DNA from 4 places in the Pseudoalteromonas translucida KMM 520 genome. Region 4 is predicted to be linked to each of the others. Evidence: predicted binding sites of a transcription regulator. Region 4 holds the regulator's gene; each other region holds the start of a gene.
What was found. Region 4 encodes sigma-54, which starts transcription at its own class of promoters, with help from an activator protein. Its sites were predicted from a motif close to GTTGGCACGNNNNTNGNNT; they were not measured.
Positions count from the first base shown of each region.

Region 1: a site for sigma-54 is predicted at 3,223-3,241, ahead of PTRA_RS00085 (EF-hand domain-containing protein). Genes of this name have one in related genera too.
Region 2: a site for sigma-54 is predicted at 4,092-4,110, ahead of PTRA_RS17630 (diacylglycerol kinase family protein). Genes of this name have one in related genera too.
Region 3: a site for sigma-54 is predicted at 3,919-3,937, ahead of flgJ (flagellar assembly peptidoglycan hydrolase FlgJ). Genes of this name have one in related genera too.

Region 1 covers NZ_CP011034.1:18,057-25,819, forward strand. Annotated here, with positions in the region: gene PTRA_RS00070 (YigZ family protein) at 20-634, shown strand; gene PTRA_RS00075 (TrkH family potassium uptake protein) at 684-2,135, shown strand; gene PTRA_RS00080 (flagellar brake domain-containing protein) at 2,184-2,855, shown strand; gene PTRA_RS00085 (EF-hand domain-containing protein) at 3,324-3,536, shown strand; gene PTRA_RS00090 (EF-hand domain-containing protein) at 3,687-3,899, shown strand; gene PTRA_RS00095 (EF-hand domain-containing protein) at 3,970-4,185, shown strand; gene trkA (Trk system potassium transporter TrkA) at 4,261-5,637, opposite strand; gene rsmB (16S rRNA (cytosine(967)-C(5))-methyltransferase RsmB) at 5,725-7,020, opposite strand; gene fmt (methionyl-tRNA formyltransferase) at 7,013-7,763, opposite strand, start outside.
Region 2 covers NZ_CP011035.1:480,004-487,766, reverse strand. Annotated here, with positions in the region: gene hmgA (homogentisate 1,2-dioxygenase) at 1-567, shown strand, start outside; gene maiA (maleylacetoacetate isomerase) at 574-1,206, shown strand; gene PTRA_RS17645 (TIGR02647 family protein) at 1,242-1,475, opposite strand; gene PTRA_RS17640 (YnjH family protein) at 1,682-1,984, shown strand; gene PTRA_RS17635 (VF530 family protein) at 2,039-2,347, shown strand; gene PTRA_RS17630 (diacylglycerol kinase family protein) at 2,398-4,026, opposite strand; gene PTRA_RS17625 (sigma-70 family RNA polymerase sigma factor) at 4,382-4,906, shown strand; gene PTRA_RS17620 (anti-sigma factor) at 4,903-5,586, shown strand; gene PTRA_RS17615 (DUF4331 domain-containing protein) at 5,759-7,351, shown strand; gene PTRA_RS17610 (Ig-like domain-containing protein) at 7,363-7,763, shown strand, end outside.
Region 3 covers NZ_CP011034.1:845,051-852,813, reverse strand. Annotated here, with positions in the region: gene flgL (flagellar hook-associated protein FlgL) at 1-869, opposite strand, end outside; gene flgK (flagellar hook-associated protein FlgK) at 872-2,884, opposite strand; gene flgJ (flagellar assembly peptidoglycan hydrolase FlgJ) at 2,886-3,881, opposite strand; gene PTRA_RS03940 (flagellar basal body P-ring protein FlgI) at 4,009-5,103, opposite strand; gene flgH (flagellar basal body L-ring protein FlgH) at 5,116-5,799, opposite strand; gene flgG (flagellar basal-body rod protein FlgG) at 5,816-6,604, opposite strand; gene PTRA_RS03925 (flagellar basal body rod protein FlgF) at 6,626-7,369, opposite strand; gene flgE (flagellar hook protein FlgE) at 7,596-7,763, opposite strand, start outside.
Region 4 covers NZ_CP011034.1:2,886,445-2,894,207, forward strand. Annotated here, with positions in the region: gene lptA (lipopolysaccharide transport periplasmic protein LptA) at 1-349, shown strand, start outside; gene lptB (LPS export ABC transporter ATP-binding protein) at 346-1,071, shown strand; gene PTRA_RS13370 (RNA polymerase factor sigma-54) at 1,141-2,634, shown strand; gene hpf (ribosome hibernation promoting factor) at 2,661-2,948, shown strand; gene ptsN (PTS IIA-like nitrogen regulatory protein PtsN) at 2,953-3,405, shown strand; gene rapZ (RNase adapter RapZ) at 3,427-4,272, shown strand; gene PTRA_RS13390 (HPr family phosphocarrier protein) at 4,316-4,588, shown strand; gene mgtE (magnesium transporter) at 4,736-6,094, shown strand; gene PTRA_RS13400 (mechanosensitive ion channel family protein) at 6,188-7,138, opposite strand; gene yaaA (peroxide stress protein YaaA) at 7,271-7,763, opposite strand, start outside.

The sequences.
Region 1 (7,763 bases), 520 kb from region 4:
TAACTTGGTTCATCAACGAATGTCAGAATATAAATACCCAGCAGCAGATGTTTTTCATCAAGAAGAAATTAAAAAAAGCACCTTTATTGTGCATATTGCACATACCCCAGATTTAAGTTCAGCTAAAGCGTTTATAAAAAGTATTGAAACTAAGTATGCCGATGCACGGCATAATTGTTGGGCTCACGTAGCGGGTAAACCAGGAGGAAGCCATGTGTATGGGTTTTCGGATGATGGTGAGCCAAATGGCACCGCCGGTAAACCTATGTTAAATGTGCTTATGGGTTCAGGGCTTGGTGAAGTTACTGCTGTGGTTACGCGTTATTTTGGTGGTATAAAGCTAGGTACAGGCGGTTTAGTGCGTGCTTATGGAGGCACATTAAATAATGCATTAGCTAACTTATCAACGATTAATAAAGTGCCAAGCATTGAGCTAATTGGTAGTAGTGAATACAGTATGCAAGGCGCTATTGAGCAACTATTAAAAACGAAGTATCAAGTGCTTAACATCGATAAGCAATTTACTGCTAATATTGAATGGGTTATTACTATTGATAGCCGCCAAGCGACGCAAGCAATTAAAGATATTTTTGATTTAAGCCACGGCGCGGTTGAGTTAACCATTAAAGAGTAAGACAATATCTTACTCGTTAAACTTACTAATAATAAAAGCGATACGCTAAATGCAATTTCGTACCATTATAAAAATCCTTGGGCAACTTGTTGCACTATTTAGTATTACCATGATGCCTCCGGCAATTGTGTCTTTAATTTATAAAGACGGTGGTGGTGTTCCTTTTGTTTTGGCTTTTATTTTTAGTGTCACTATTGGCTTAATGGCTTATTACCCTAACCGCCACGAAGATGGCGATTTAAAAGCGCGGGAAGGGTTTTTAATTGTTGTGTTGTTTTGGTTGGTACTTGGCGCGTTTGCATCCTTACCGCTGATATTTTTACAAGAGCCAAACCTATCACTGGCTGATGCCGTATTTGAAGCGTTTTCGGGGTTAACCACCACCGGAGCAACGGTGCTAACCGGTATAGAGTACCTGCCTAAATCGGTGTTATTTTATCGCCAACAATTACAGTGGTTTGGCGGTATGGGGATCATTGTATTGGCGGTTGCTATTTTACCTATGCTAGGGGTCGGTGGTATGCAGCTATATCGCGCCGAAATACCAGGGCCGGTAAAAGATTCTAAAATGACCCCGCGAATTGCCGACACCGCAAAGCACCTTTGGTATATATATGTGTCAATTACGCTTGCGTGTACCTTAGCGTATTGGATTGCAGGCATGGATTGGTTTGACGCAATAAGCCATGCATTCTCAACGGTCGCCATTGGTGGGTTTTCTACTTATGATGCCTCTATGGGGCATTTCGATAGCCCCGTAATTAACTTTATTTGTGTGTTCTTTTTAATTATTGCAGCCATTAACTTTTCACTGCATTACGCTGCGGTAGCAAGTAGAAATATCAGTGTTTATATTCGCGACCCTGAGTTTAAAGTGTTTTTATGTATTCAGTTAGCGCTGGTGGTTATTTGCTTTACCGTGCTTTCGTCTCATGAAGTGTATGCCAATGGCGATGAAACACTCGATCAAGCGTTATTTCATGCTGTTTCAATTAGTAGTACGGCTGGGTTTGCCACTGATAACTTTTCGGCTTGGCCATTATTTTTACCAATACTGCTTATATTTTCGAGCTTTATAGGTGGCTGTGCGGGCTCTACCGGTGGCGGTATGAAGGTGGTGCGCGTATTCTTACTATACTTACAAGGCGTGCGAGAGCTTAATAGGCTAGTGCATCCTCGGGCTATATATTCTATTAAGTTAGGCAGCAAGGCGTTGCCAGATAAAGTAGTAGAAGCTGTATGGGGGTTTTTCTCAGCGTACGCATTGGTGTTTATAATTATTATGTTAGCGCTGATGGGAACCGGTATGGATAACATTACAGCGTTTTCTGCTACTGCAGCGTGTTTAAATAACCTTGGCCCGGGCTTAGGAGATGTTGCATCGCACTATGGATCTATTAGTGATGGTGCTAAATGGTTGCTTACTATTGCTATGGTATTTGGCCGTTTAGAAATATTTACTTTATTAGTGCTGTTTACGCCTACATTTTGGCGCGGATAATTTAATTGTTAGTTTATAAAGAGTATTAGGGAAAAGGATATGCCAACAATGCCGACAACAAACTTAGAAAAGCTACACCAAATAATGCCTGGTGCCATGGTTGATCTTGAAATTTTAACACCAACGGCTAGCAAGCGTGTAAAAACAGAGTTTATAGGTTTACTCGAAAATCGATTTATTATTTTAAACTATCCGAGCTCAAAGCGCCTGCCTACAGCAAGCGACTACCTGCACGATGGGGAAATGGTGGTAGTAAGAGCATTAATAGAGGGGAGTGGTGGACAGGTCATCGCATTTCGTCAGCAAATAATGTCTGTTGTATCTCATCCCGCACGATTACTTTTTATTAATTACCCAAAGCAAGTGCAGTTATTCGACTTACGCTCGCAAGCTCGTATACCTACCTTATTATCGGCAAAGCTAAAGCTTAGTGATGACAGGATACTCGATGGGGTAATAAAAGATATTTCGCTAACCGGTATAAAGTTTGATCTTAAAGACAAAGCTTTGGCCGAAAACATTAAAGGGATGCAATGCTCAATCATCCTCGATAGCAGTAATAAGCAAGTTAAAGACTTTCAGGGAGAAATTTGTAGCGTGAAAGAACACGCTCAAGGTGCTTACTGTGGAATAAAGCTATTAGCCAGCGAAGAAGAAATGAAAAGCTTTATGGGGGATCACTTTATTGACCCTTCAATACTCGAATCAGAAACCGAGTAACTGTACATTTCGCTATTTTGCAACAAAGTAGCGATTTATTAAATTTAATTTTAAATAACGCATGTCTGTGTTTATAAAAATAAAATAACCAATATAAAACAATTGCTTAGAGGAGTTGAAACTATTGGTTATTTTCATATCAAAAATCATTCAGCTATAACCGAGTTGAATACCCCAGCTAAACAGTTTCCTTACAGTGTGAATTTATAATCTGTGGCGCTTTTTGCTTTTTGTAAGGTATTGAATTTGTTCGAACTTATTGTTTTGACTTAAAGTGTGTTGCAAAAAGGCAACAAAAACAGACAGTTAATTATCTCCTTTAAGTACATATCACCTTTAACTAATTGAAGTTATTGGTGTTTTAAATGTTGGCACCGAAGTTGTAATAGTTAAGCTGTATTGCATTAAACGTGATTTAAAGTGAAACACTTAATCGCAGTTAACATAAACTTTGAAGGAAGATTGATTATGAAAACATTAAATAAAACGTTAGCACTTATCGCTCTAGCATCGTCATCAGCCGCTTTTGCAGCAAGTGATTTTGATACCCTTGATGTAGATGGTAATGGCGCAATTAGTCAAAGCGAAGCCGCTGTAGATGCAGAGTTAATGAGTATTTTCTCAGAGCTTGATACTGACCAAAACGGTGAGTTATCAAAAGAAGAATTTTCTAAAGCATAAGAAAAATGCAAGGTTGATAAAATTCTGTGTTGCCAAAGACAACCTAAGTAAGCAAGGGAGCTTATGAAAAAGAATAACAAGGGAAGTATAAACCTTAGTATATCTAATTTTTTTGATAAACCATTGAATAACATAGTAAAGGATTAAATTATGAAACAGCTAAATAAAGCACTCGCACTTATCGCTCTAGCATCGTCATCTGCCACTTTTGCAGCAAGTGATTTTGATACCCTTGATGTAGATGGTAATGGCGCAATTAGCCAAAGTGAAGCGTCGGTAGATTCCGATTTAATCGCACAATTTGCAGAGTTAGATACAGATGGTAACGGTGAGCTTTCTAAAGCAGAGTTTGCTAACTACTAATTACTTTTTTTCGGTTATTTTTCACAGTCAGGGATTTCTGAGAAGGACCTCTCATTTTTAGGAGATTATTATGAAAGTATTAAATACATCACTTGCGATTTTAGTTTTAGCGTCTTCAGCAGCAGCCTATGCAGCAGTGGATTTTGCTTCTTTTGATACCAACGGCGATGGTGTTATTTCACAGCAAGAAGCTGCGACAAATACACAGTTAGTAAAAATATTTGATCAGCTAGATACTGACGGAAATGGCGAGCTTTCTAAAGAAGAGTTTGCCAAAGTACAATAAAGCTTTAGTACCTTATATTAAAAAAGCAGCTTAACTAAGCTGCTTTTTTGTGTTTAAAGTAGCAACAATATGCTGCTATAAAAATATAGCGCTCACCTGAAATAGTTTTTCTACAATATTAATGTGCTTTTTATCAATTAAGAACATGATGACATGGTCGCCCGACATAATAATGGTATCGTCGTGGGCAATAAGCACGTCGTCGTTACGTACTACAGCGCCAATAGTAGTACCTGCTGGGAGTTTTATATCTCTTACAGTTCGGCCAACTACTTTAGATGTATTTTCATCACCATGGGCAACAGCTTCAATAGCTTCAGCTGCACCTTTGCGCAGTGAATATACGTTAACAATATCGCCGCGGCGAACATGAGTAAGTAATGCCGAAATAGTGGCTTCTTGTGGTGAAATTGCAATATCAATATCGCCGCCTTGTACTAAGTCAACGTATGCACTGCGTTGAATAAGTACCATGGTTTTTTGTGCGCCCATACGTTTTGCTAGCATGGCCGACATTATATTTACTTCATCATCGTTGGTTACCGCAATAAACACATCAACCTGATCAATATGCTCTTCTGACAATAGCTCTTGGTCTGACGCATCTCCGCAAAAAACAATCGTGTTGTCGAGCATTTCAGAGAGTTGCTCGGCGCGCTCTTTGCTGCGCTCAATTAATTTTACACTGTGATTTTTTTCCAGTGAGCGCGCTAGGCCTGCACCTATATTACCGCCACCAGCAATCATAATGTTTTTATATGAACGCTCTAACCTTTGGAGTTCGTTCATAACGGCGCGGATGTGTTTAGTGGCTGCTATAAAAAACACTTCATCATCGGCTTCAATAATTGTTGTGCCTAGAGGTTTTATTGCTTTTCCTTGGCGATAAATAGCGGCTACACGAGTTTCTACATTGGGAATATGCTGTTTAAGCGTAGATAGCGCATAACCTACTAATAAACCGCCATAGTAAGCTTTTACAGCAACCAAAGAGAGCATGCCATCGGCAAACTGCAGCACTTGCAATGCGCCTGGGTAGTCTATTAAGCGGCGAATGTACTTAGTTACTAATGCCTCAGGAGCAATATAGTGATCGACCGGTAAGTCATCGTTATGAAACAGCTTTTCACGATACTTTAAATATTGCTCAGAACGAATTCGGGCTATTTTAGTCGGGGTATTAAAAATACTATACGCGACTTGGCAGGCAACCATGTTTACTTCATCTGAACTGGTTACCGCGATAATCATATCGGCGTCTTCCGCGCCGGCTCTGCGAAGTACATCTGGGTGAGCACCGTGACCAGCAACGCCTTGTAGGTCATACTTATCTTGAAGCTCGCGTAAGCGGTTGCCGTCAATATCAACGACCGTTATTTCGTTTTGTTCACCAACTAAATTTTCAGCTAGCGTGCCGCCTACTTGGCCAGCTCCGAGTATGATTATTTTCATTATTTACCAGTGTTATAAGTACCTATTGCTATGAAGTATTAGCTATCTAAAATAAGATAGATAGCTAATTGTTGTGTGCTGTATAGGTTATATTTTTTTAACTAGTTTAGCGTAATAAAAGCCATCGCTTTCACCAGGTAGCAACTGCAAACCAGGTGTAGTGGGCGTGTCTTTATCATGTAGAGGAATATGCTCAACATCATTGTTATTAGCTAAAAACTTAGCAACTTGTTGTTGGTTTTCTTGGGGGAGTACTGAACAAGTAGCGTATACCAAGGTGCCACCTGGCTTTAGAAGCGGCCAAATACTATCGAGTATATCGCCTTGTAATGCTGCTAAATCGGCAATGTCTGATGCACGACGCAACCACTTTATATCGGGGTGGCGGCGAATAACACCGGTAGCCGAGCAGGGTACGTCGAGTAAAATACGATCAAACTGTTTTTCATCCCACCAAGTGTGTGGTTGTGATGCATCACCACATTGTAGGTCGGCACCTAAACCTATACGAGTTAAGTTTTGCTTAACACGCTCTAGGCGAGTTGCATCGCTATCAAGGGCAAGTACCTCAGCATCAGCCAATTCTAAAATATGGCATGTTTTGCCACCCGGCGCGGCGCAGGCATCTAAAATAGTGTCGTCATCTTTAGGATCTAAAAAACGCGCTGCTAACTGTGCAGCAGCATCTTGAACAGAACAAGCACCGGTATCAAACTCGGGTAATGAAAACACATCTCGTGGCTTGGCTAACTTTATCCCATCTATAAAATCGGGGTTAAGTGTATGCTCAATTTCGTTAGCTGTTAGCATATCGCTGTATTCTTGCGTGCTGTATTGCGCTTGATTTACACGCAGCCACATAGGCGCTTGCTGTTGATTTTCTGCAAGCAGCTCTTCCCAACTATCAGGATAAGCTTCTTTAACTTGTTTGATAAACCAGTTTGGATGATTGTATAAACACACTGGAATAAGTTTGGCTTTTTCTTCAAGCTCAAGTTGTTGGCGCTGAAAACTACGTAGAATAGCATTAATAAGCCCTTTCAAACCCAAAGCACGCAATTGTTGTAGTGCATTTACAGTTTCTGAAATTGCTGCATGTGGCGGAACACGCATGTGTTGTAGTTGGTAAATGCCCACATACAATAAAAATTGAAATATTCTACGCTTACCTTTTAACGGCTCCTCAACTAAATGTTGGCAGTAGTTTTCAAGGCTTGGTAAATAGCGTAAAACGCCATAGCAAATTTGCTGCAGCAGGGCTTTATCTTTAGGTGGCAAGCCTTGGCTGGCAAATGGCAGTTCTTGATTAAGCGAAGCGCCTTTATCAACTACGTTATATAAAGTTTCAGCGGCAAGCGCTCGTACGTTTGGAACATTACTCATTATTTTCGCCTAATATTGTGCCAGGAGTAACCCAGTCACTACGACCATTTAAAAAGTCGTTAATTGCCATTGGTTTTTTACCTTGTGGTTGTAATTGCGTAATACATAAAGCATGTTCGCCACAACCCACAATAACGCCATGTTTGTCGCTCGATAGAACGCGCCCGTTATTATCAGGCTGGTTGCTTGATTGCTCTACAACATGTGCTTGATAAATTTTTACAGGCTGCCCCCCCATTTGGGTGAAGCATACCGGCCACGGATTAAACGCGCGAATGTTACGCTCAATTTGCGCCGCGCTCATAGACCAGTCAATATTGGCTTCGTCTTTTGAGAGCTTTTTAGCGTAATTAGCCGCAGTATCATTTTGTGGCTCAGGGGTTATTTTACCATTAGCTAAGTTATTAATAGTGTCAATAAGTGCACCTGGGCCAAGGTCAGCTAATTTAGTATATAAACTGGCACTGGTTTCGGTGGCACTAATAGGGCAGCGGCTTATATGCAACATGTCGCCGGTATCTAACCCCTCATCCATTTGCATTATGGTGACGCCGGTTTCTTCATCACCTGCCCAAATAGCACGTTGAATTGGGGCAGCACCACGCCAGCGTGGTAAAATAGAACCATGCACATTTAAACAGCCTAATCGCGGGGCATCTAAAATGGCTTTAGGTAAAATTAAGCCATAAGCCACTACAATCATAATGTCGGCATTAAGACTGGTAAGCTCATTTAAGGCGTCT
Region 2 (7,763 bases), on a different replicon from region 4:
AACGGCAATATGTTTCGTTGTGATATAGGCCACTCTCCTCTAGATGTAGTTGCCTGGACCGGTAACAGTGCGCCGTATAAATATGATTTATCGCGTTTTAATGTAATGAATACAGTGAGCTTTGATCACCCAGATCCTTCTATATTTACCGTACTTACATCGCCATCAGGTACTGAGGGTGTTGCTAATATTGATTTTGCTATTTTCCCTCCACGTTGGATGGTGGCCGAAAATACCTTTCGCCCTCCTTACTTTCACCGCAATATAATGAGTGAATTTATGGGCTTAATAGAAGGTGTTTACGATGCTAAAGAGCATGGCTTTGTTCCCGGCGGTATGAGCCTACACAATTGTATGTCGCCTCATGGCCCTGAAGCCGACGTGTTCGACAAAGCCTCTAATGCCCAGCTTGAGCCACAACGTTATGAGAATACGCTGGCATTTATGTTTGAATCACGTTATGTCATATCCCCTACTAAATACGCTCTTGAAGGCAAAGAGCGCCAAGCTAATTACACTGATTGCTGGCGCACAATTAAAAAGCAATTTACTGGCTCACAAGGATAAAAAACCATGAAACTTTATAGTTATTTTCGCTCATCTGCTGCTTATCGGGTGCGTATTGCGCTTAACTTAAAAAACATTGATCACGAATTGGTTGGTGTTAATTTACTAAAGTCTGAACAGTTAGGTTCAGCCTACTTAGATAAAAATCCACAAGGTTTACTCCCTGCACTTGAAACAGCTGACGGTGTACTTGGGCAATCTCTGGCTATTTTAGAGTATCTTGAAGAAAGCTATCCAAACACTGCGCCATTATTATTTGGTAACGCGTGGCAAAAAGCACAAATTCGTAATTTAAGTTACGCCATAGCCTGCGACATTCATCCTTTAGATAATTTACGCGTGCTCAAGTATTTAAGCAACGAACTAGGGGTAGACGATGATGCTAAAAACACCTGGTATCGTCATTGGGTAGAAGTAGGGTTTGAAAAAGTAGAGCAACTGCTTGATAGTAATAACGCTTTTTGTGTGGGTGAGCAACCAAGCCTTGCCGATGTGTGCTTAGTACCGCAGGTATTTAATGCTATTCGTTTTAATGTAAATATGGCCGCATATCCTAAAATAGCAGCCATTTATGAGCGTTGTAATAAGCTCGATGCATTTATTGATGCCGCACCACAAAATCAACCCGATGCAACCTAGTCTAAATAATTAGCCTAGGTAATTAACCCAGAAAATTAGCCTTGTAAGGCGCTGTGCACCACAGTGACATGGTCAATTAATTCTAAGCCCAGATCAGTTAAATAACCGCCATCTGGGCTATCTATAATTCCTTTATCAAATAAACGTTGTGCGGCGCTTAATAAGCTAGGCTCTGCGTCTGAATGAAGTTTAATTCCCTGCATTTTACTTTCACGCGGAAATTTAGCTAACAGTGTAAATTCATCGATCATTGTTTGGTTAAATTGCATATATTTTCACCTATTTATTGTTCTGTGTTTTACTAAATATAAATATACCCAAGTCAAGAAAGCGCCTTTTTTATAAGCAGCTGTCTAATGTTAAGGTGCTATAAAATACCCAATTACGCATTTTTATGGTGTTTGTGTATACCTTACCCTAGCATGTTTTTTAGCTTAGTGTATTATTTTTAAACCCGCGACAATTTGAGGCTAAAATGCGCCATTTATTAATCTTATGTTTTTATATTAGTTGCTTAGGCTATTCGCTACTCAGCCATGCTAATACAATTAAAACCCATGCTGTTATTGATGCTAATCAGTTTGTAAATACCGACACAAGTTGTTGGTACGACAATAAACGCTACAGCGAAGGAGCGTTAATACAAATACACTCATTTACGCTTATTTGCGGGGCTAAATTTGTACAACATAACAACAGTCAACTAATTTGGCTTAAACTCGACAAACAAGGCAATGCTATTTACCCTACTAAGCCCGCTACAATTACAGTGAATTAGCCTCTACGAGTGAATTAAGTTACAATATCCGCAGTTTAAATAAGTAGTGTAGCTATGGATAATCAACCTAAAAACCCTTTACATGGGGTAACGTTAGAACAAATACTTGTTGAGTTAGAGCAGCGACTTGGCTGGAGAACTTTGGGTGAACAGGTTAAAATTAAATGCTTTACTGATGCACCAAGCATTAAATCGAGCTTAAAATTTTTGCGTAAAACCCCATGGGCACGAGATAAAGTAGAAGCGCTTTATATTCATACCATAAATAACAAGCCAATTCGTAGACCTAAAAGTGCACCAAGGCCCACTTCCGATAGAGCACCTGATACATCAGGCTTTGTTTGGCCTTCGATCAAAAAATAAATAATAAAACGGCGTGTAATAACGCCGTTTTATTGCTTTATAACCGCGTATTATTTATCTAGCTGTTCTTTGCAAATTACATTTAATGATCCAGGTGAGATTGTAATAACTAATTTGTTAGAAGTTTTAACCTCTCCATCTACTACGTATTTAATCTCTTGCTCTGCACTTATTTCCACTCTTTTAGCATTTGTATGATGCGAGTTAATGGCTAAATGCGTTTGTGTAATGCTGCTAAACATAAGCTCGGCAATACTCAGTACTGTAGTGCCATTTTCTTTATTGGGTATTAACCAATTCACATCAAGAAGCCCGTCACTATGATCAGGCTGCCCGCCACCTTGAGCTAGTAAAGTAGTAAAGGGCGCGGCATTTGCAACTATAAAACTATTGGTACTTACTTGCGTTGGTTCGTTATCATCAAGCTTTATAGTTAACACTTGTGCTTTTTGTTCACCAAACGCTTGTAAAAAACCATTTAAATAGGCTAGTTGCCCAGATTTATTTTTAGCTTCACGGTCGGCTTTTTCAATCATGGAGTGCTCAAAGCCAATTCCTGCCAGTAATAACATTAGCTCGTCGTTACAATAAGCGGTGTCGATTAAACTTGTTTGCCCATCAATAATTAAATCGCAGGCTTGCTCTACAGGAATAAATTTTGATTTTATGCCCATTAACACATGCGCTAATGCGTTAGCCGTGCCCAGCGGAATAATACCCAACCTGCATTTAGTGTGCACTAGTACACTGGCAACTTCTGTCACCGTGCCGTCACCACCACAAGCAATAATAATATCTGGTTGCTCTTTTATTGCCTGTTTAGCGAGTGCTACGCCGTTAACTTCTTTTGAGGTTGTTAATACGGTTAAGTCGTAATAAGCCGATAAACTGGCAATAATTAGGTGTTGTTTGTCTTGCCACATTTTTGTGCCCGACACTGGGTTTGCAATCAAAAATGCTTTGTTTTTAATTACTAACTCACCTTTTTTATGGCGCTTAGCTAAGTGATGCAATTGGCGTTTATTAAGATTAGCTGTCTCGCGGGTTTCTTTTATTTGTGCCAATACTTGATGCACATCGGCATCTTTATTTTGGCTAAGCAAGTAGGCCGCCATTACAAACACAGAGCGCCCGCGCCCTAAAGCACAATGCACCACCACACGGCGATCTTTTTGTACATGATGATGAATCCAATTAATTGCTTGGTTTAACTGCGAATGCGTAGGTACGCTATGATCAAGTACCGGAATGTTTAAATAATTAATATTCTCTTGCGTAGAGCTCCACTCTAAGCCGTCAAACTCGCACGTTACATCGAGTATTGCGGTAATACCATTTTCTTTTAGCGTGTCTATGTCGGAGGGGAATAATCGACATGCCAAAAACAAATGTTCATTAATCTTTTGAATAGGCGGCACTTTATCGTGTTTACGTGCCCACGCATTGTATAATTGTGCGCCGAATAAAAAAGGAATAAACGCCCAGCGAATATAAAAAGGGATAACGCCGTTTTCGCGCTTTCTAAACACTTTTGCTATATCGAATATATAAGCGCCCCCCACTAAAAGTAGTGACAACGCACTCCAATAAAATACAATTGAAAAGTAAATTGAGTTAACTTCCCAGCCAATAAATATGAGTATTAATGCCAATAGTAAGTAACTAATTGCAGCCCACATGTGTTCTCCTTTTATAATATATGCTCGTTGTTGTTATATTTATTAATCATGCCTTAATATTGTAAAAGCAAATTTTACGCCAGCATTCACTTATCCCTCGTTAATTATATTATTGATAATTAACACTTTAATTTTTATTTATTAAGCCTTTTTTTTAGCCCACTTATAAAACGTTGCTGTTTTTACACTATAGTAGGTCAATTGTTCACACTGGTATAAAGTAACAGCAATACAGTTTGTTTACTTGTATTAGGCTGTATTGCAGCTAATCTAATAGCACATCTAAGCATTTTTTTGCATCCACAAACAACTCTCAAACGTTTATTTAACTAATAATAAAAATATTAAGGTAATCATGGAAAACGACGATTTACTCCCCCTTTTGTGCTCAACCGCACAAGGCGATAAACACGCATTCGCTAATCTTTATCAGCAAACAAGCGGAAAATTATTTGCTATAACTTTAAATATGTTAACAAACAGAGCGCATGCGGAAGAAGTATTGCAAGAAGCTTTTATTAAAATTTGGCATAACGCATCTGAGTATAATTCATCTAAGGGAACGGTTATTAGCTGGATGATCAGCATTGTTAGATACCGAAGCCTTGATGCGCTGCGCTACAACAAAGTGCGCAAGGAGCAATCACTAGCCGATGACGATATAAACGAGCACGATATTGAAGTAAGTTATGCCGAAAATACCAAACTCGTAAGCTGTATAGAGCAATTAGAGCCACAGCAAAAACAAGCGATTCACTTGGCCTATTACAAAGGCTTAAGCCACAGCGAATTAGTTGATCATATCGACACGCCTTTAGGTACGGTAAAAAGTTGGATCCGCCGTGGATTAGTTCAGCTACAAAGGTGTTTAACCCTATGAATTATAATAAACCCGAGGTATTAAATGCACTTGCAGGGCAATATGTATTGGGTACGCTATCAAGCTCAACCCGTAAGCGTTTTCAGCGATTACTCCTCAACTCCAGCAAAGCACGTGAGGCCACAACAATGTGGGAGCAAAACTTAAATAACTTAGCCAGTGCTATTACGCCACGAGCGCCAAGTGACGACTTATGGCCAAAAATATTACAACAAATTGAAAATCAGCCCCAACCAACGAAAACAATAATTCGTACACAAGCTTCAATTTGGCGCACTTGGTCGTTTGTTGCTACAGTAGCTTCAATTGTATTAGCCTTTTTAGTAATGCAACCGGCCACTAATATTAGCAATATTCAGCAAATTGCATTAGTGCAAAATAAAGCGCAGCAGCCGTTATGGTTTATTGATGTTAATGAGCAGGCTTTATCAATTAAGGCAAGTAGTCAGCTTGTGGCTAAAACAGATAAAGACTATGAGCTGTGGATGATACTAAAAGACCAAGACGCACCAATATCGCTGGGCTTACTCCCTAAAACAGGCAGCATAACGCTATCTAAAAACAGCCGTTTTAAAGCCAGTGATGTTGCTTTATTAGCTGTAAGTTTAGAACCTATTGGCGGCTCGCCAAACGGCTCACCAAGCGAAGTACTCTATACCACCGAATTAATACTTTTATAAATTACTAAAAACAGCTCTTTTATCTTTTTTCAGAAATAAGATATTAGAGCTAAAAACAACAATAATTAACAAATAAAGCACATTAATTAAAAATAAATTAACTTATTTGCATCCAATTTAAATCCTGCCTCGTATTACTAATGACTTCAATCAAAAACTAAAGGACAAAGTCATGAAAGCTTTTACTCCATCAATACTCGCAGTTGTTATATGTGCTACTTTTGCAAGTGCATCAAGTGAAGCATCAAGCCATAGAGAAGCGCCTAATATTAGTCGTTTTCCAACCTTAGACTCTACCGATTTTTATGTTTTTAATAGTTATGAGCAAGGCCGTGGTGACTTTGTTACCTTGATTGCTAATTACATTCCATTGCAAGATGCCTACGGTGGCCCTAATTACTTTGCCATGGACCCTGATGCTACTTACAGCATTCACATTGATAACGATGGTGATGCTATTGAAGATATTACTTTTGCGTTTAACTTTAAAAGTATGCTGCCTAATGATAATCAAGGTGTGCAATTAACCGTCGGCCCTGAGGGCAATCAGCGCACTGTATCTGTGCCGCTAAAAAATGTTGGTGGTATTACGGCAGGTAATGATAGTGCAGCTAACTTTAGTGAATCTTACACTGTAAACATGATCAGCGGCCCGCAAAAAACAGGCACTAGCGTACAGCTTAGTAACACCACTACTAGCTCAACTACTTTTAATAAACCGCTTGATTATGTAGGTAATAAAACCTTTACCTCAAAGCAAGATTACCAAATGTATGCCGACCAATTTATGTATCAAGTCGCTATTGCGAACTGTGATGGCATGGCTAAAGTGTTCGTTGGCCAACGTAAAGACTCTTTTGTAGTTAACCTAGGCAAAACCTTTGATTTAGTAAACTACGTACCTGTTGAAGGTGACAGTGCTGCGGGTGCAGGTGATGGCTCAGGCTTTCCTGGTGGCATTACACAGTCGGCAGATAACGATGATTTAGCTGATAAAAACATTACCTCTATAGCAATCGAAATACCTAAAAGCTGTGTGATTGGCTCAGGTAATGGCGTAATTGGTTCGTGGACAACAGCAAGCTTACCGCAAGCACGTATTTTAAACCCTAATGCTAAGTTTGCAAATAACGCAGTTAACGGCGGCGCATTAACGCAAGTTTCGCGTTTAGGTAACCCACTGGTTAATGAGCTAGTAATTGGTATTAAAGATAAAGACACCTTCTCTACTGCACATCCTAAAGATGATGGTCAATTTTTAGATTATGTGTCGCATCCTTCACTGCCTGAACTATTAAATATTTTATTTAAAGATGCAGTTAATACCACCCTAGGGACAAATTTTGCCACGCTTGCACCTACAAACTTTCCACGTAATGACCTTATAACCGCATTTTTAACTGGTTTTGCCGATGTTAATCAGCAAGCAACAGTAACGCCATCAGAAATGCTGCGTTTAAACACTAAAATTGCAGCAACAGCGCAAGCTGATCAATCTACATTTGGGGTAGCAGGTAATGATTTAGCCGGATTTCCAAATGGCCGTCGCCCAGGTGATGACGTTGTTGATATAGCACTAAGAGTTGTTATGGGTCGTTTATGTCACCCTATCCCTGTAGCAGGCGTAGACACTAATTTAGGGCTTTGTAAACCAGAGGATGCTGAAGTAGGTACTGTGCAATTTACCGATGGCGCACCAATAAATGCCGCTATGATGGATGCAAGCTTTCCCTACCTTACTACCCCACTTGCGGGTTCTAAATAAGGAATAAAATAATGCGTAATTTAAAATATACACAGGCATGTTTGCTGGTAAGTGTTTTAGCAATGAGCGGCTGTGGTAGCGATAATGACAACGAGCCAACAGTGGCGGTTAATGTTGCTCCCACAGCAAGCGATACCATGGTAACCACACAAACTGAGGTGGCTATTAACGACATGCTTGACGCAGCAGATGCCGATGGCGATACACTTACCTACAGCATAACAACCCAACCCACACTCGGCAGCGTAGTTGTAAATGCCGATGGCACATACACCTACACGCCCAACAAAGAACAAACAGGGTCAGATAGCTTTATGTTTGGTGTGTCTGATGGGGTTAACAACCAAGTAACAGCAACGGTAAGTATTACTATTGAAGCGTTGCAAGTCGACTTTGCTCAGTTTGCAACCGA
Region 3 (7,763 bases), 1.3 Mb from region 4:
GCTGCGCCAGTGAGCTGAATTTTCATTCCGGCAAACTCTATTGGCTCGTCGGTTACATTTCCGCTAACAGGTGGTGTTTGCGCTACTCCATCTCGTAAAATTTCATACTGATCCAGATCGCCTGGGTTAGCACCGGCAGTAACCACTACATTAAAAGTATTTGCTGTGGCTGACACTAAAGGGTCTGGATCAGCGTTATATTGCTCTTTATGAAACTGATCGAACACGCCTTGTTTATCTACATAAACAGAACCCGCAAGCGTACTTGTTGCATCGCCTGCATTAGATGTTACATCGAGGCGTGCATTGGTTTTTTCAAAGGTGTCGTAGCCGTTGTCGCTAGATTTAATTGACACACCTTCGGCAATAGTAATTTTATGCTGACCTTGATCGCCTTGGTAATTGTATTTGCCGCTGGCGGCATCAAACTGATACGGTTGCGTGCTGTCTTGGTAGCCTGAAAATATATATTTACCGTCTTCTGAACGGGTGTTCATTAAATTAGCTAACGTTTTTTGTATTTCGGTTAGCTCCGACGCTAACGACTTTAAGTCGTCTTTACTGTATGCGCCATTACCTGCTTTTAAAGCAATGTCTTTAGCCGCTTGAATACTTTCGTTAATACCTTGCAGTACGCTTTCTTCGGTTTTTAGTCGGCCATTGAGCTGATTAATATTTTTTGTATATTGCTCATTACTTTGTATTTTATTGGTATATAGCATAGCTTGCGATATATCGGCAGGCGCTTCTGAGGTAGATAAATACTTTTGCCCAGTATTTACTCGCTCTTGTGCGTTTGCTACGCCATTTTGATTTTGTAGTATTTTATTAATGCTGTTTTGATACATTAAGTTATTTGATAAGCGCATAATTACCTCGTGGCACTAAGTAAAGTGTCAAAAATAGAACGTGCAGCAGAAAGCACCTGAGCTGAAGCCGCGTAAGATTGTTGAAAGCGCAGTAAATTAGCCGCTTCTTCGTCAAGGTTTACCCCAGATAACGACTCGTACCATGCCTCTGACTGCTGTGCGAGTGCGTCGAATGCTGCGCCGTTTGTTTTAGCTTGGCCTGTTACCACACCAATATCGGTTACTAATCCGGCATACGCTTGGTTAAACGTTTTATGGTTATCGGCATCTGAGCTTGAAACAACATTTTGACGCACCAAGTCACCATTTTGTAACTCGGCTAACTTTAAGCCATTGCGGTTATCGTCAAAGCCGCCTTTGTTAAACTCTAACGTAAAGCTATCGCCTGTTGCTGGCGAGCCTTCAATATCAAAATCAAAGCCATAACCGTCATAAGGAGCACCAAGGCCAGCCAAAACATTTTTACCTGGTGGTGCAATAGTAATTGGCACATTGGCACCGTTTCCATCGCTAATTAAGTAATCATTTGTACCCGCTGCTTTAACTATGGTTATATCTCCATTAGCGAGTGCAGGAGGAGTCGTAGTTGTAAAACCACCAGCGGTAACACTACTCACACTGCCTGCAGAAATAGCGCCACTACCGGTATTATTTATGTCATCGGCGGTGCGTATTGGCGATGCGAGCGCTAGGTCTTCACCGCGCCCGGTGGCGAGAGTGATATTAGCGGCGGCTTCTGAGTTAAGTTTAATTTGAAATTTATCGCCTTCATTACCTGCACCAGCCATAGTCAGCTGCAAGCCAAATAAATCAACACCAGGGTTATTTACCGAGTTAATTTCGCCGCCTACAAATGTTGCTGTTGTAGCAGCGCCTAATGGCTCACCTTTATTATCTACTGGCTGAATACTCACTTCATTTGGGTTTGCTGTATAAGTCACAATAAAATCACTGGCTGGTAAATTACTGCCTTTACCGGGTTCTACTGTTGCACTAACACCCGCACCGCCGGTATTAGCTTGATAGGCAAACCCCTTTGCCGTAGGTATATTGAATATATCGCCACCCAATTTACCGTTAGCATCCATTCCCAAACGGTTTTGCTGATTAAATGCATCTGCTAACGCTAAACCCATTTGGCCTATTTGATTTTGTGCAGGTACTAAAATATCGTCTCTGAAGGCAAGTAAACCACCTATTTTGCCTTTTAATTTACTGGCATCAACCTCAAGCGGCACAGCTTTGCCGCCATTTACATCTAAGCGCAGTTCTTTAAAGTTTGGATCGGGGTCGCCGCGCATCGAAAATAAGTTAAACGAGCCGTTTTGCATTACAACCGCTTCACCGCTGCCCATAAAAACAAGTTTTTCACCATTGGGGCCGTCGAGCGTTTCAATGTCGATTAACTCTGATAAATCGCGAATCGCTTTATCGCGCTCGTTATATGTTCCGCTTGCAGCAGATGCGTTGTTAGTACCATTAACACCAGCAATTTGTTGGTTTAACGATCCTATTTTTTGAATTAAGGTATTGGCTTCATCGGAGAATATTTCGAGCTGCTCATTTACAACATTTTTTTGATCCAGCACTATTCCCGATAACCTATCCATTTGGCTTATTAAGCTATCGGCGTTAGTCATTACTAACGAACGTGCAACCGTTGACGATGGCTGATTAAGCGCTTCTTGCACGTTATTAAATAGCGAGTTTATACCAGTCGATAAGCTATTCGCTTCTTGCGAAAACAACGTGTCTACTCGGTTTGCTTCACTTACAAACTGATCAAAAAACGTTTTATTTGAGGTGTCTCTGTTTAATTGTTTTTGTGCAAATTCATTAAGTAACCTGTAGGTATTACCTTTGCCGACTTGATTGTCGATCATGGTGCCATGCTCTGTACGCTCGCGCACATAGCCGTCGGTATTTACATTGGCAATATTTTTACTGGTTGTTTGCAACAGATCAGTGTTTGCTCTTATTCCTGAATTGGCAATGTTTAATAAATTAAACGACATGTTACTTTACTCCTTGGCGGATCACGTTTGTTGCAATATTTTTTAGCTCGCTACTGTTAAGTACGCGCTTTATTTTATCCGCATAATTTGGGTCTGTTGCATAACCGGCTTGTTGTAATGAGTCTAAAAACGCTGCCGGTTTAGCGGTATTTTGTAATGCTTGTTGATAGCGTGGGTTTTGGGTTAAAAAATCAACAAAGTCGTTCACGCTGTCTTTTATTGAGTCGTAAGCCCTAAAACTGGCTTGTTTTTTAACTGCAGCACCTTGTTCAAACTCTAAGGTAACTTTGTTGGCTTTTTCGCCCTGCCAGCTTTTATCTGACTTAATATTAAATAAGTTATTTGAGCTGTTACCGTCGCTTTTATTAATAATATGCTTACCCCAACCGGTTTCAAGCGCTGCTTGAGCCACCATAACAGCAGGATTTAAACCAATTTTTTTAGCCGCTGTTTTAGCATGCTCCCATACCGAACTTACAAACTCTTCGGCTGTTTCAAAGTTTGGCTTAGCTACTTCTGGCTTTTCGGTGTTCATAGCGCTTTTATCTACAGGCTCGGCTACGGCTTTTTTACGCTGTTGCTGCGGCAACTCTATGCCAGCACGCTGATCGCTTAAAAGATCGTTACTGGTTCTGAGTACTGAAGCTGGGGTGTAATTTTTTGCCGTAGGAGAAAGTTGCTGCACTATTAAATCGGCAAGCCCTAATGAGCCATTAGACGAGAGCTCTGATGAAAGTTGCTGATCATGCATTTCTTCAAAAAACTTTACGCTACTTGAATTTAATGGGCTTTCTTTGTCTTCGAAGGCTTCGCTGGCTTTGCGCATGCTTTTAAGCAGCATTTGCGTAAATATGGCTTCAAATTGTGCCGCTGCTTTTTTGAGAGCCGCTTTTGAGGCATCACTAGACGCGTCGCCACTGTTTAAGGCATCTTTACGCAAAGCGTTTAAGTTACCTAAATCAAAAAAGTTTTGCTTATCGAGGTGATTTGTTTCCATCAGCTTTTTGACACAATAATGAATAATGTATAAAGCAATGCAAAAATTGAGCCAGAGGGGAAAGTGTGGAGCTATATGCCATCGGTTGTCAGCTTTTAAAACTGACCACCGATAGCATTACGTTGTTTTAAATTACGACTAGCTGGCCGTTTATTGCGCCGGCTTCTTTTAGGGCTTCTAGTATTGCCATTAAATCGCCAGGTGCGGCGCCTACTTCGTTTATAGCACGTACTAGGTCATCTAAGCTCACTCCTGGGTTAAATACAAATGCCCGTGAGTCGTCTTGTTTTATATCTATAATACTTTGCTGAGTAACAACGGTATCGCCATCACTAAAAGCATTTGGTTGCGATACATTTAATTGCTCGGCAATCGTTACTGTTAAGCCACCGTGAGTAATAGCAGCTGGTTGCAGCTTTACATTTTTACCAATAACAATAGTACCAGTGCGCGAGTTAACAATAATTTTTGCTGCTGTATCTGCCGGGGTAAATTCTAGGTTTTCGAGCGTTGATAAGTAAGACACGCGCTGCGAGGCGTCTCTTGGGGCAATCACTCTAATAGACGCAGCATCGAGTGCTTGGGCGCTATTTGGGCCAACTAAATCGTTTATGGTTTTTTCTAATCGCTTAGCGGTAGTAAAGTCTGGGCGATTTAAGTTAAAAGTAATATAGTCGTTTTGCATAAATGGGCTTTTAACTGCGCGCTCAACGGTTGCGCCATTTGGAATGCGCCCCACTGTTGGCGTGTTTATAACAACTTTACTGCCATCAAGCCCTTCAGCGCCTAAACCACCTACAATTAAACTACCTTGGCCAATAGCATATACGTTGCCGTCGACCCCCTTTAAAAAGGTTTGCAATAAAGTACCACCACGTAAACTACCTGCACTACCAATAGACGATACGGTAATATCAATAGTTTGCCCGGGCTTTCTAAAAGGCGGCAGTTCAGCATGCACTGCAACCGCAGCCACGTTTTTAATTTTTGGTTTTAAGCTTGCTGGTAACGTAATGCCAAAGCTGTTTAACATGCCTTTAAAGCTTTGCTCGGTAAATCGGCTTTGCTCGCCCGTACCAGGTAAGCCAACAACTAGGCCATAGCCTACTAATTGGTTTGAGCGTACACCCTCAACCATAGACACATCTTTAATGCGCTCGGCCATGGCAGGAAGTTGCCAGCCAAGTAACACCATTAAATAAAAAACTTTAAATACATTCATAATGAATGTCCTCTAAAAAGGAAAAAGTGAGCTACTAAAAAAGCGTGTTAGCCAACCGGCACTTTGTGCTTCTTGAGTTTGCCCTTTGCCCGAATATTGAATTCGTGCATTAGCAATTCTATTTGACTGCACGGTATTATCTGCAGTTACATCTTCTGGCCTTACTAATCCCTCTAAACGAATAAATTCTTCGCCCGAGTTTAACGTTAGCCATTTTTCGCCGCGAATAACTAAATTACCATTAGGTAAAACACGCATTACGTTTACCGATATATCACCGGCTAAACTATTTGACTGATTTGATTTTGAGTCGCCTTTAAATGACGCGTCGCTGCCAATACCAAATTGAATGCTGTCGCCGCCAATATTTACCGGTAATCCGCCTAAACCAATAACGGGGTCGAGTTTTGCGTCTGACTGTTTATCAGTTTCTGTTTTTGCCGCTTTAGAGGCTTGCGTAGATTCTTGCAATTTAACTGTGATTATATCGCCAGTACGCAGTGCTTTTTTATCGGCGTATAAGTCGTTCGATAAATACGTATTAAACAGTGAGCCATTAGCAACTGCCGGTTCAACATTGGGTTCTGGGTACATGGGCGAATAGTAAGGGTCGTCTTGTACTACATCACTATTTTGTGTAGAAACACAGCCACTTAACAATAAAGTACCCGCTGCAAATAATATAATATTGCGCATAATAACCTCTAAAATATTATAATTGCTGATTGATGTAGCTCATCATTTCATCAACTGCCGAAATTACTTTTGAGTTCATTTCGTAAACACGTTGGGTTTCTATTAGGTTTACCAACTCTTCGGTTACGTTTACGTTTGACGTTTCTAGTGAGCCTTGAATAATAGTGCCTAGCCCATCAACCCCAGGGTTACCCTGCACTGGCGCACCACTTACTGCGGTTTCGGTGTAAAGATTTTGCCCTATAGGCTCAAGGCCCGACGGATTAATAAAGTCACTAATGGTAATTTGCCCAATAACCACGTTATCGGCCTGCCCTGCAACGCGTACAGACACTTCACCGTCTTGCGATACGGTGATTGATTGCGCGTCGTCGGGTACGTTCATTTCTGGTTGAACTACATAACCAGCACCCGAGGTTACAACTCGCCCGTCGCCATCGGTAGTAAATTGTCCGTTGCGCGAATAAGCAATATTGCCATCTGGCTGCAGTACTTCAAAAAAGCCTGAACCAGAAATCATCCAATCCAGTGAATTTTCAGTGGTTAACATATTACCTTGCGAAAAGTTTTTTTGGTTAGCTACTACTTTGGCACCAGCACCTAGCATTAAACCTGATGGCATTTCGGTATCTTGCGATGAGCGACCGCCTGGTTGATTAATGTTTTGGTAAAGTAAATCTTCAAAAACGGCGCGGCTTTTTTTATAACCAACCGTACTGGCGTTGGCTAAGTTATTAGAAATAACCGAAATGTCGGTTTGTTGGGCGTCAAGCCCGGTTTTACTGATCCACAATGCTGGATTCATAATCGTGTCCTCATTTTAAAGTTAAACTATGCGCAACAGCTGATCTTGCGATTGATCTATTTCTTCTGCTGTTTTCATTAGCTTTACTTGTAATTCAAATTGGCGTTGATGGCTGATCATATCGACCATTTCGTGTACCGGATTAACGTTCGACATTTCTAATGCGCCGCTTATCACTTGTACGTTAGCTGAGGTTTCAACCGTTTGATTTGGTTTTGGTCTAAATAAACCATCGTTACCTTTTTCAAGTGTTGAGTTATTTGCCTCAACCACTTTTAAACGATCAACCTCTTCTAAAAAGTTAGCCGGCGCGCCCTGTGGGCGTACTTGTATGGCACCGTCTTTACTAAATTCTATTTTTTCAATCGGAACTGGCAAAATAATAGGGCCGCCTTCGCCAATTACTTGACGACCACCGCTGGTGACTAACATGCCTTCGGCGGTAATGTTAAGCGTACCTACTTTTGTATAAGCTTCGTTGCCGGAGGCGTCTTGTACACTCAGCCAGGCGTTATCGCTCATGGCAATGTCGAGCTCGCGACCGGTTTGCTGTATGCCACCCGATGTCATGTTTGAACCTGGGCGCTCTTCCATAGAAAACACCCGCGATGGCAAACCTTCACCAAACGCTTGCATAGATCGAGCTTGGGCAAAGTCGGCTTTAAAACCTGTGGTATTTGCGTTCGCCAAATTATTGGCTTTAAGGGCAAGCCCCATTAAGCTTTGCTTAGCGCCAGACGCGGCAATGTAGACCATTTTATCCATAACATCGACTCACTTAAAAATCTCTGTAAGAACAAATGCAATATATGCGCCAGATTAAATTTAATACTAAAAACTGTTATTTTGAAGGAGTGTAAATACGCATAAGAAAACAATAAAAAGAAGGGAAATATGCTTTTTCGTACTTAGTGTGCGGCGGCAAGCTAGTTGCCCAAAATAAAAAGGCTGCAATTAAGCAGCCTTGAATATTCAAATTAATAAATTGTGCTTATCTAATTTGTAGAATACTTTGCTGAATTGTTGAGTTAACTTCCAGCGCTCGCGAGTTTGCTTGGAAATTACGCTGTGCGCTAATTAAATCAACTAGTTCGTTAGTTAAGTTTACGTTTGATTGCTCAAGCGCTGATGAGTTGATATTACCTAACGTGCCAGAGCC
Region 4 (7,763 bases):
CGCCGATCGTTTAGAAGTACATAAGCGCGACGAGCTTGGCGATAATAAACAACTATTAATTGCCACGGGCAGCCCTGCATATTTTGAAGAAAAGCAAGCAGATGGCACTGTCATGAGCGCCAGCGCTAACGAAGTACGTTACGATGTAGCGAAACGTTTTTTAACCCTAGTAGGAGATGCAAACATTTCTCAAGCTGGGCAAAAAATCACGGCTAAAAGTATCACCTACGATATAGAACAACAGCTTATAAGTGCTGAAAAAGATGAAAACTCAACTGATCGGGTACACACTATTTTAGTGCCTATAGACGCAAAAAAAGAACAAAAACTCAATAAAGGTCAGCCATGAGTACATTAAAAGCAGAGCTATTAGCAAAAAGCTATAAAGGCCGTGAAGTTGTTAAAAATGTAGGCCTTGAAGTAAAAGCAGGGAGCATTGTTGGCTTACTTGGGCCCAATGGCGCAGGTAAAACCACGACCTTTTATATGATTGTAGGCTTAGTTCCTAGCGACAAAGGTAAAATATCAATTGATGATAACGATATTACCCTACTTCCTATGCACAGCCGTGCTCGTTTAGGTATTGGTTATTTACCACAAGAATCTTCTATTTTTAGAAAGCTCACTGTGTATCAAAATTTAATGGCTATTTTAGAAACGCGTAAGCAACTAAACAAACAAGCCAGAGAAGAAACCCTAAATAGCTTGCTGGACGAATTTAGCCTGCAACATATTCGCGACAGCTTAGGCATGGCGCTATCTGGTGGTGAACGTCGCCGCGTAGAAATAGCACGTGCTTTAGCTGCAGATCCTAAATTTATATTACTTGATGAGCCCTTTGCTGGCGTGGATCCTATTTCAGTACTCGATATTAAAAAAATTATAGAACATCTTAAAAACCGTGGTATTGGCGTGCTAATTACCGACCACAATGTAAGGGAAACCCTTGATGTTTGTGAAAAAGCCTACATTGTTTCTCATGGGGAGCTAATTGCATCTGGTACTCCTGAATTTGTATTAAATGATAAAACAGTACGTGATGTTTATTTAGGCGAGCAGTTCAAACTGTAATATTTATGTTATTACTATAAGCATCTGCTAAGATTAATCATATCAATTTATAAGGATTGTTAGAGATAAATGAGGCAATCATTACAGCTGCGCATGGGCCAGCAACTTACAATGACTCCGCAACTGCAACAGGCTATTCGCTTATTGCAGCTTAGTACCTTGGATCTCCAGCAAGAAATACAAGAAGCACTTGATAGCAACCCATTACTTGAAGTTGATGAGCAAGATTACACGGAAGAATCAGCTGGTAAAAACGAGCAAAAAGCAGATGACATTACTGTTAGCGCCTCTGCCGATGACACCCCAAGCGAGTATGAGCAAGATAGCGGTGAAGCACTAAACAAAGACACCATAAGCGACGATATGGCCATGGATGTATCATGGGATGAATATATGAGCGCAGCGCCTGCCTCTTCATCAGGGCCAATGCCTGAAGATGAATCTATTTATCAAGGTGCATCAACCGAAACCCTGCATGAATACTTAATGTGGCAATTACAGCTCACTCCTTTTAGTCCTACCGATGAAGCTATTGCTATAGCTATTGTTGAAGCCGTAGATGACTCTGGTATTTTAACCCTCAGTTGCGAAGATCTTTTAGCAAGCTTTAACCAAGAAAGTGATGACGAACACGAAGTAGAGCTAGATGAAATAGAAGCCGTGCTAAAGCGCATTCAATTATTTGATCCTGTTGGTATTGCAGCTCGCAGCTTGCAAGAATGCTTATGTATTCAATTAAATCAATTTGATAAAGACACCCCTTATATTAACGAAACAAAAATGGTGTTAACTGATCATATCGATTTACTCGCTGCTCGCGACTATCGTACGTTAATGAAAAAAACTAAGCTCAAAGAAGAAGAGCTTAAAGAAATAATGACACTTATTCATACGCTTAATCCTAAGCCTGCGGATACCATTGTCAGAGAAGAATCTGAATACGTTATACCTGACGTGTCGGTAAAAAAAATAAAAGGCCGCTGGGTGGTAGAGCTAAACCCAGATAGCATGCCAAAAATACGTGTTAACAGCCAATATGCGGCTATGTCTCGTACGGTAAAATCCAGTGGTGACAGCCAATTTATTCGCTCGCACTTACAAGAAGCTAAATGGTTTATTAAAAGCCTAGAAAGTAGAAATGAAACACTCCTAAAAGTAACTAATTGTATTGTTAAGCAACAACAAGCATTTTTTGAACATGGCCCAGAAGCCATGAAACCTATGGTTTTAAACGATGTTGCCGAAATAGTTGAAATGCACGAGTCGACTATTTCACGGGTCACTACGCAAAAGTATATGCACACTCCACGTGGCATTTTTGAGCTTAAGTACTTTTTTTCAAGCCATGTAAGCACCGAAAATGGTGGCGAATGTTCATCAACTGCCATACGTGCCTTGATTAAAAAGTTGATCGCTGCAGAAAACTTAGCCAAACCATTGAGTGATAGCAAGATTGCAGATATATTGGCTGAGCAAGGAATTAAAGTAGCTAGACGGACAATTGCAAAATATCGCGAATCTCTGGCTATTCCCCCGTCGAATCAACGTAAAAGCTTGATTTAAGACGTACAACAAAGAGGAAAATGCTGATGCAACTAAACTTAACTGGTCGTCATGTAGACATTACAGACTCATTAAGAGACTATGTAAATAATAAATTTGCAAAGCTGCAAAGACACTCAGATCACATAACTAATGTGCATGTTATTCTCGATGTAGAAAAATTAAGTCAAAAAGCTGAAGCAACAATTTTTGTAAGTGGCGCTGAGCTATTTGCATCGACCGAACACCAAGATATGTACGCTGCCATTGACTCGTTGATTGACAAACTCGATCGTCAAGTAATTAAACACAAAGAGAAGTTTGCTCGACACTAACACTATGAAATTAAGCTCACTTATATGCCAGGACTGCAGCAAAGCTGTGGTCCTTTTTAATAGTAAAAAAAGAATTTTAGAATTCATCAGTGAACTCGCGCATAAAAAAATGCCGTATTTACCCCAGCAAGATATTCTCACTGCTTTATTAGCAAGAGAAAAGCTAGGCAGTACCGGTATTGGCCGAGGAATAGCAATTCCACATGGCCGTATGAGCGGGGCGCAGGAACCTCTTGCCTTAATTTTAATAAGCGAAACCGCTATTAATTTTGATGCAATTGATAATCGTCCAGTTGATATTTTTGTTGCACTTATAGTGCCCGATGGCGATAACCAGCAGCACTTGAAAACACTAGCCACAATAGCTGATAAACTAAACGATAAAGAGTTTTGTAAGCAATTGCGTGCGGCAAAGTCTGATGAAGCGTTATACCAAGTTATTTTGGATCAATCCTAGTTACTAATAAAGGGGTGGTAAATGGAATTAATTATTATAAGTGGCCGATCGGGTTCTGGTAAATCGGTTGCTTTACGTGTTGTTGAAGATTTAGGTTACTATTGTGTAGATAATATTCCGGTAAATTTACTGCCTTCATTAGTGCGCAGTGTCTCTGATAACTACGATAAAATAGCCGTTAGTATAGACGTGCGTAACCTGCCTAAAGATCAGCAGCAGTTTAACGATATTCTTGAGTACTTGCCCGACTTTGCTAAACCAACGTTATTTTATTTAGATAGCGACGATCAAACATTAATCCGCCGTTATTCAGAAACGCGTCGTTTGCACCCGCTCTCGATTGATTCGCTACCGCTAGATTTAGCAATACAAAAAGAAAAAGAATTACTCGATGTACTCGTAACACGGGCTGATCATGTCATTGATACAACCGATTTAAGTGTGCATCAACTTGCTGAATCTATGCGTGAAACCATACTCGGTAAAAAAGACAAACAGCTTATCATTACCTTTGAGTCGTTTGGCTTTAAGCATGGTATTCCCAAAGGTGCTGATTATGTTTTTGATGCGCGTTTTTTACCAAATCCACACTGGGAACCTGAGCTAAAGCCTTTAACTGGGCTAGATCAACCCGTTAAAGATTATTTAGCTAGTCATAGTATTGTGCAAAAATTCACTTGGCAAATTCAAACATTTGTACAAACGTGGTTACCACACCTAGAGCGTAATAATCGTAGTTACTTAACGATTGCTATTGGCTGTACCGGTGGTCAGCATCGCTCAGTTTATTTAGCGCAAACAATTGGTGAAAGCTTTGCTATGTCTCACCCTAATGTAAAAATTCGCCATCGCGAGCAAGAAAAATAATTCAATTTAAATAATCATCTGTTCAGCTTAAGTAGAGTATCTTATGCGCTTAGAAAATACGTTTTTAATAAAAAACAAACTTGGTCTGCATGCTAGAGCCGCTACCGTATTAGCACAATTAGCGGTACAATTTGACGCATCTATTACCTTATTTCAGGATGAAAAAGAAGCCGCTGGCGATAGCGTACTGGCTTTAATGCTACTTGAAAGCAGCCAAGGTAAAGAAGTAAAAGTAGTGTGCGAAGGACCCGATGCAGAGCATGCGTTACATGCCGTTGGCCAATTAATAGCGCAGCGCTTTAACGAACAAGAATAGCAGACACTTTATTTAAACCAAGTAAACGAGCTAAAATATGGGGTTAGTAATACCTTAAGCTAGTTTGGCTAAAAAAAGTAAGATAAACTGAACGAAGTTAATGATTAACTTCTTCCCTAACGTTATAAAAATAAATTAAGGACGCCAATGCCCGAAACTTTCGAACAAGACTACCCACTACAACAATTACAACAAGTGACCAAGTCACTCAATAGTGGTCAGTTTGTTCAAGTTAGGCGTATGCTGGCAAAAACAGCTCCTTGTGATACCGCACTTTTACTAGAATCATCACCGCATAAAGTTCGTCGCCTGCTCTGGCAATTAGTTGATCCAGATGTACAAGGTGATGTTCTTGAAGAACTCTCTGAAGATGTACGTTTAGGCATTATTGCCCAAATGGAACCTAAGCACATTGCTGCTGCCACTGAAGACATGGGCCACGATGACTTAGGTGAAGTACTGCGAAGCCTGCCTGACACGGTTTATAAAGACGTGGTTAGCGCCATGGACATTCAAGATAGAGAACGTGCTACGCAAGCACTCTCCTATCAAGAACGCTCTGCTGGCGCGCTGATGAACACAGATACAGTAACCATTCGCCCTGATGTAACCCTAGATGTGGTACTGCGTTACATTCGCTTGCGCGGCGAACTCCCAGAAGGTACCGATGACCTTTACGTTGTCGATAAACATAACTGCTTTTTAGGCGCTTTATCGTTAAGTACCTTACTAACCAATTCGCCCGAAAAAATTGTTCATGACCTGATGGATGAAGACTGTGAGTCTATTCCTATTTCGATGGATGAAAGCGAAGTGGCGCAATTATTTGAACGTCATAACTGGATATCAGCCCCAGTAGTTGACGACAATGCCCAACTACTTGGCCGTGTTACTATCGATGACATCGTTGATGTAATACGCGAAGACGCAGAACATCACCTATTAGGTTTAGCGGGTCTTGATGATGAAGAAGATACCTTTGCACCGGTTTTAAAAAGCTCAAAAAAACGCTCTGTTTGGCTAGGTGTTAACTTATTAACGGCTCTGGCTGCTGCTTTTGTTGCCAGCTTTTTTGAAGGTACTTTAGCAATACTGCCTATTTTAGCCGTGCTTAACGGCATTGTCCCCTCGATGGGTGGGGTGGCCGGTAGCCAGTCATTAACCTTGGTTATTCGTGGTATAGCAGTAGGTCATATTAACCAAACTAACCAACGCTTTGTAATGATAAAAGAACTCGCCATTGGTGCATTAAACGGTATTTTATGGGCTGTTTTAATTGCCAGTGTTATTGCCCTATGGCAATGGGACTTAATGCTTGGCGCGGTACTGGCGTTTGCAATGTTTATGAACTTAGTTGTTGCGGGTGTGGCGGGTGCGTGTATTCCTATAATACTTAAACGTATGAAAATAGACCCTGCACTGGCTGGCAGTGTAATACTCACTACAGTAACCGATATAGTAGGTATCTTTGCCTTTTTAGGCACCGCAACTTGGTTGCTGGTTTAATCAGTAAACCAGCACATATTACTGTGTAAATACGCGCTGGTTAAAAGTAACTTTTACGCAATATAATTTAACCAGCGTCCAAGCTATTTAGCCTTATTTATTGGCTGTAGAGCCATCTGCTCCTTCTTGATCAGCCGATGGTGTACTTACTTTATTACTTATTATTGCATCGAGATTTTCGCCGCCTTTAACCCCAAAATCTAAACTGCGTATTGGGAATGGAATACGAATATCAGCCTCATTTAGTGCTTGCTGTACTGCCACAACTCCCTTGTGGCGTACTGTCATAAAGTCCGGCTCACCTGGGTATTTAATCCAAAACCATAATAATAAATTAATACTACTGTCGCCAAAACTCTCTGCGTATACGGCCGTTTCATCTTGGCGTATTACAAACTCAAATTGATTAATTTTATCCACAATAACGTTTGCGGCTTTTTCTATGTCTTCAGTTAATGAAATTCTTACCGGCACTTCTATGCGCCTAACACCTAGTGTGCTGTAGTTTCGTAATACATTTCTAAATAGTATTTTATTAGGCACTAATATTTGCTGCCCATAAAAGCTCTCTATTAGTGTATTGCGCAGGTTTATTGAATGCACAGAGCCAAACACATCATCGGTTTTTATTACATCGCCTGGCTTAAATGGCTTACGGATACCCATAGCAATACCTGCTATTAGGTTTTCGGTCATATCTTGAAATGCAAAACCAATCGCTAAACCAACAATACCGGCACCGGCTAGTAATGACGTTACAGTGCCTTTTAAGCCCATAAAATCCAGCGCTATAAACACTCCTACACTTAATATCAGTACTTTAAATATAGAAGCCATTAAATCAGCTATCTGTTTTGAATCGAGGGAGCGGCGTAATATATTTTTCATTAAGTTACCGGCAAAGCGAGCCAGCATAGAAAATAGAATGACAATAATAACTGCCACAATAAAATTAGGAATATGGCTTATAACAACATCAAACCACCCTCCGAGTTTTTCTTCGATAAGTTTTTCGGCGTCGCTAATTGAGGGAATACTAAACATGTAACTTGCACCTATTGCTTTATAATGTGATTAAAATCAATCTTGAATTCGCATATCAATTGCAAGTATAGCGCCAGTATTAAAAAAGCCATGCGGTGCATGGCTTTTATAGATTAGGTAAAGATTTAAACTTTAGCTTTGTTCATCGCGTAAAAATACCGGTTCAAGCTCTTTCACACTTGCTTCGGCGCTAAAATAATAACCCGCTACTGTAAACTCTTTAAGCTGGCTTAGCTGAGTTACTTTATTTTCGATGAGGTAACGCGCCATCATGCCTCGCGCTTTTTTAGCGTAAAAACTAATTACTTTATATTGACCATTTTTACAGTCTTTAAAATGTGGAGTAATTATTTGTGCATTAAGGGCTTTTTTATCAACCGCTTTAAAATACTCGTTTGAAGCAAGATTAACTAAGTATTGGGCATCTTCGGCTTTTAATACCTCGTTAAGTTTATTAGCAATAACACTGCCCCAAAACTCATACAGGTTTTTACCACGGCTGTTTTCAAGCTTAGTGCCCATTTCAAGGCGATACGCTTGCATTAAATCAAGCGGCTTTAAAAGCCCATATAAGCCCGATAATATACGTAGGTGGCTTTGTGCGTAATCAAGCTGATTAGCCGTT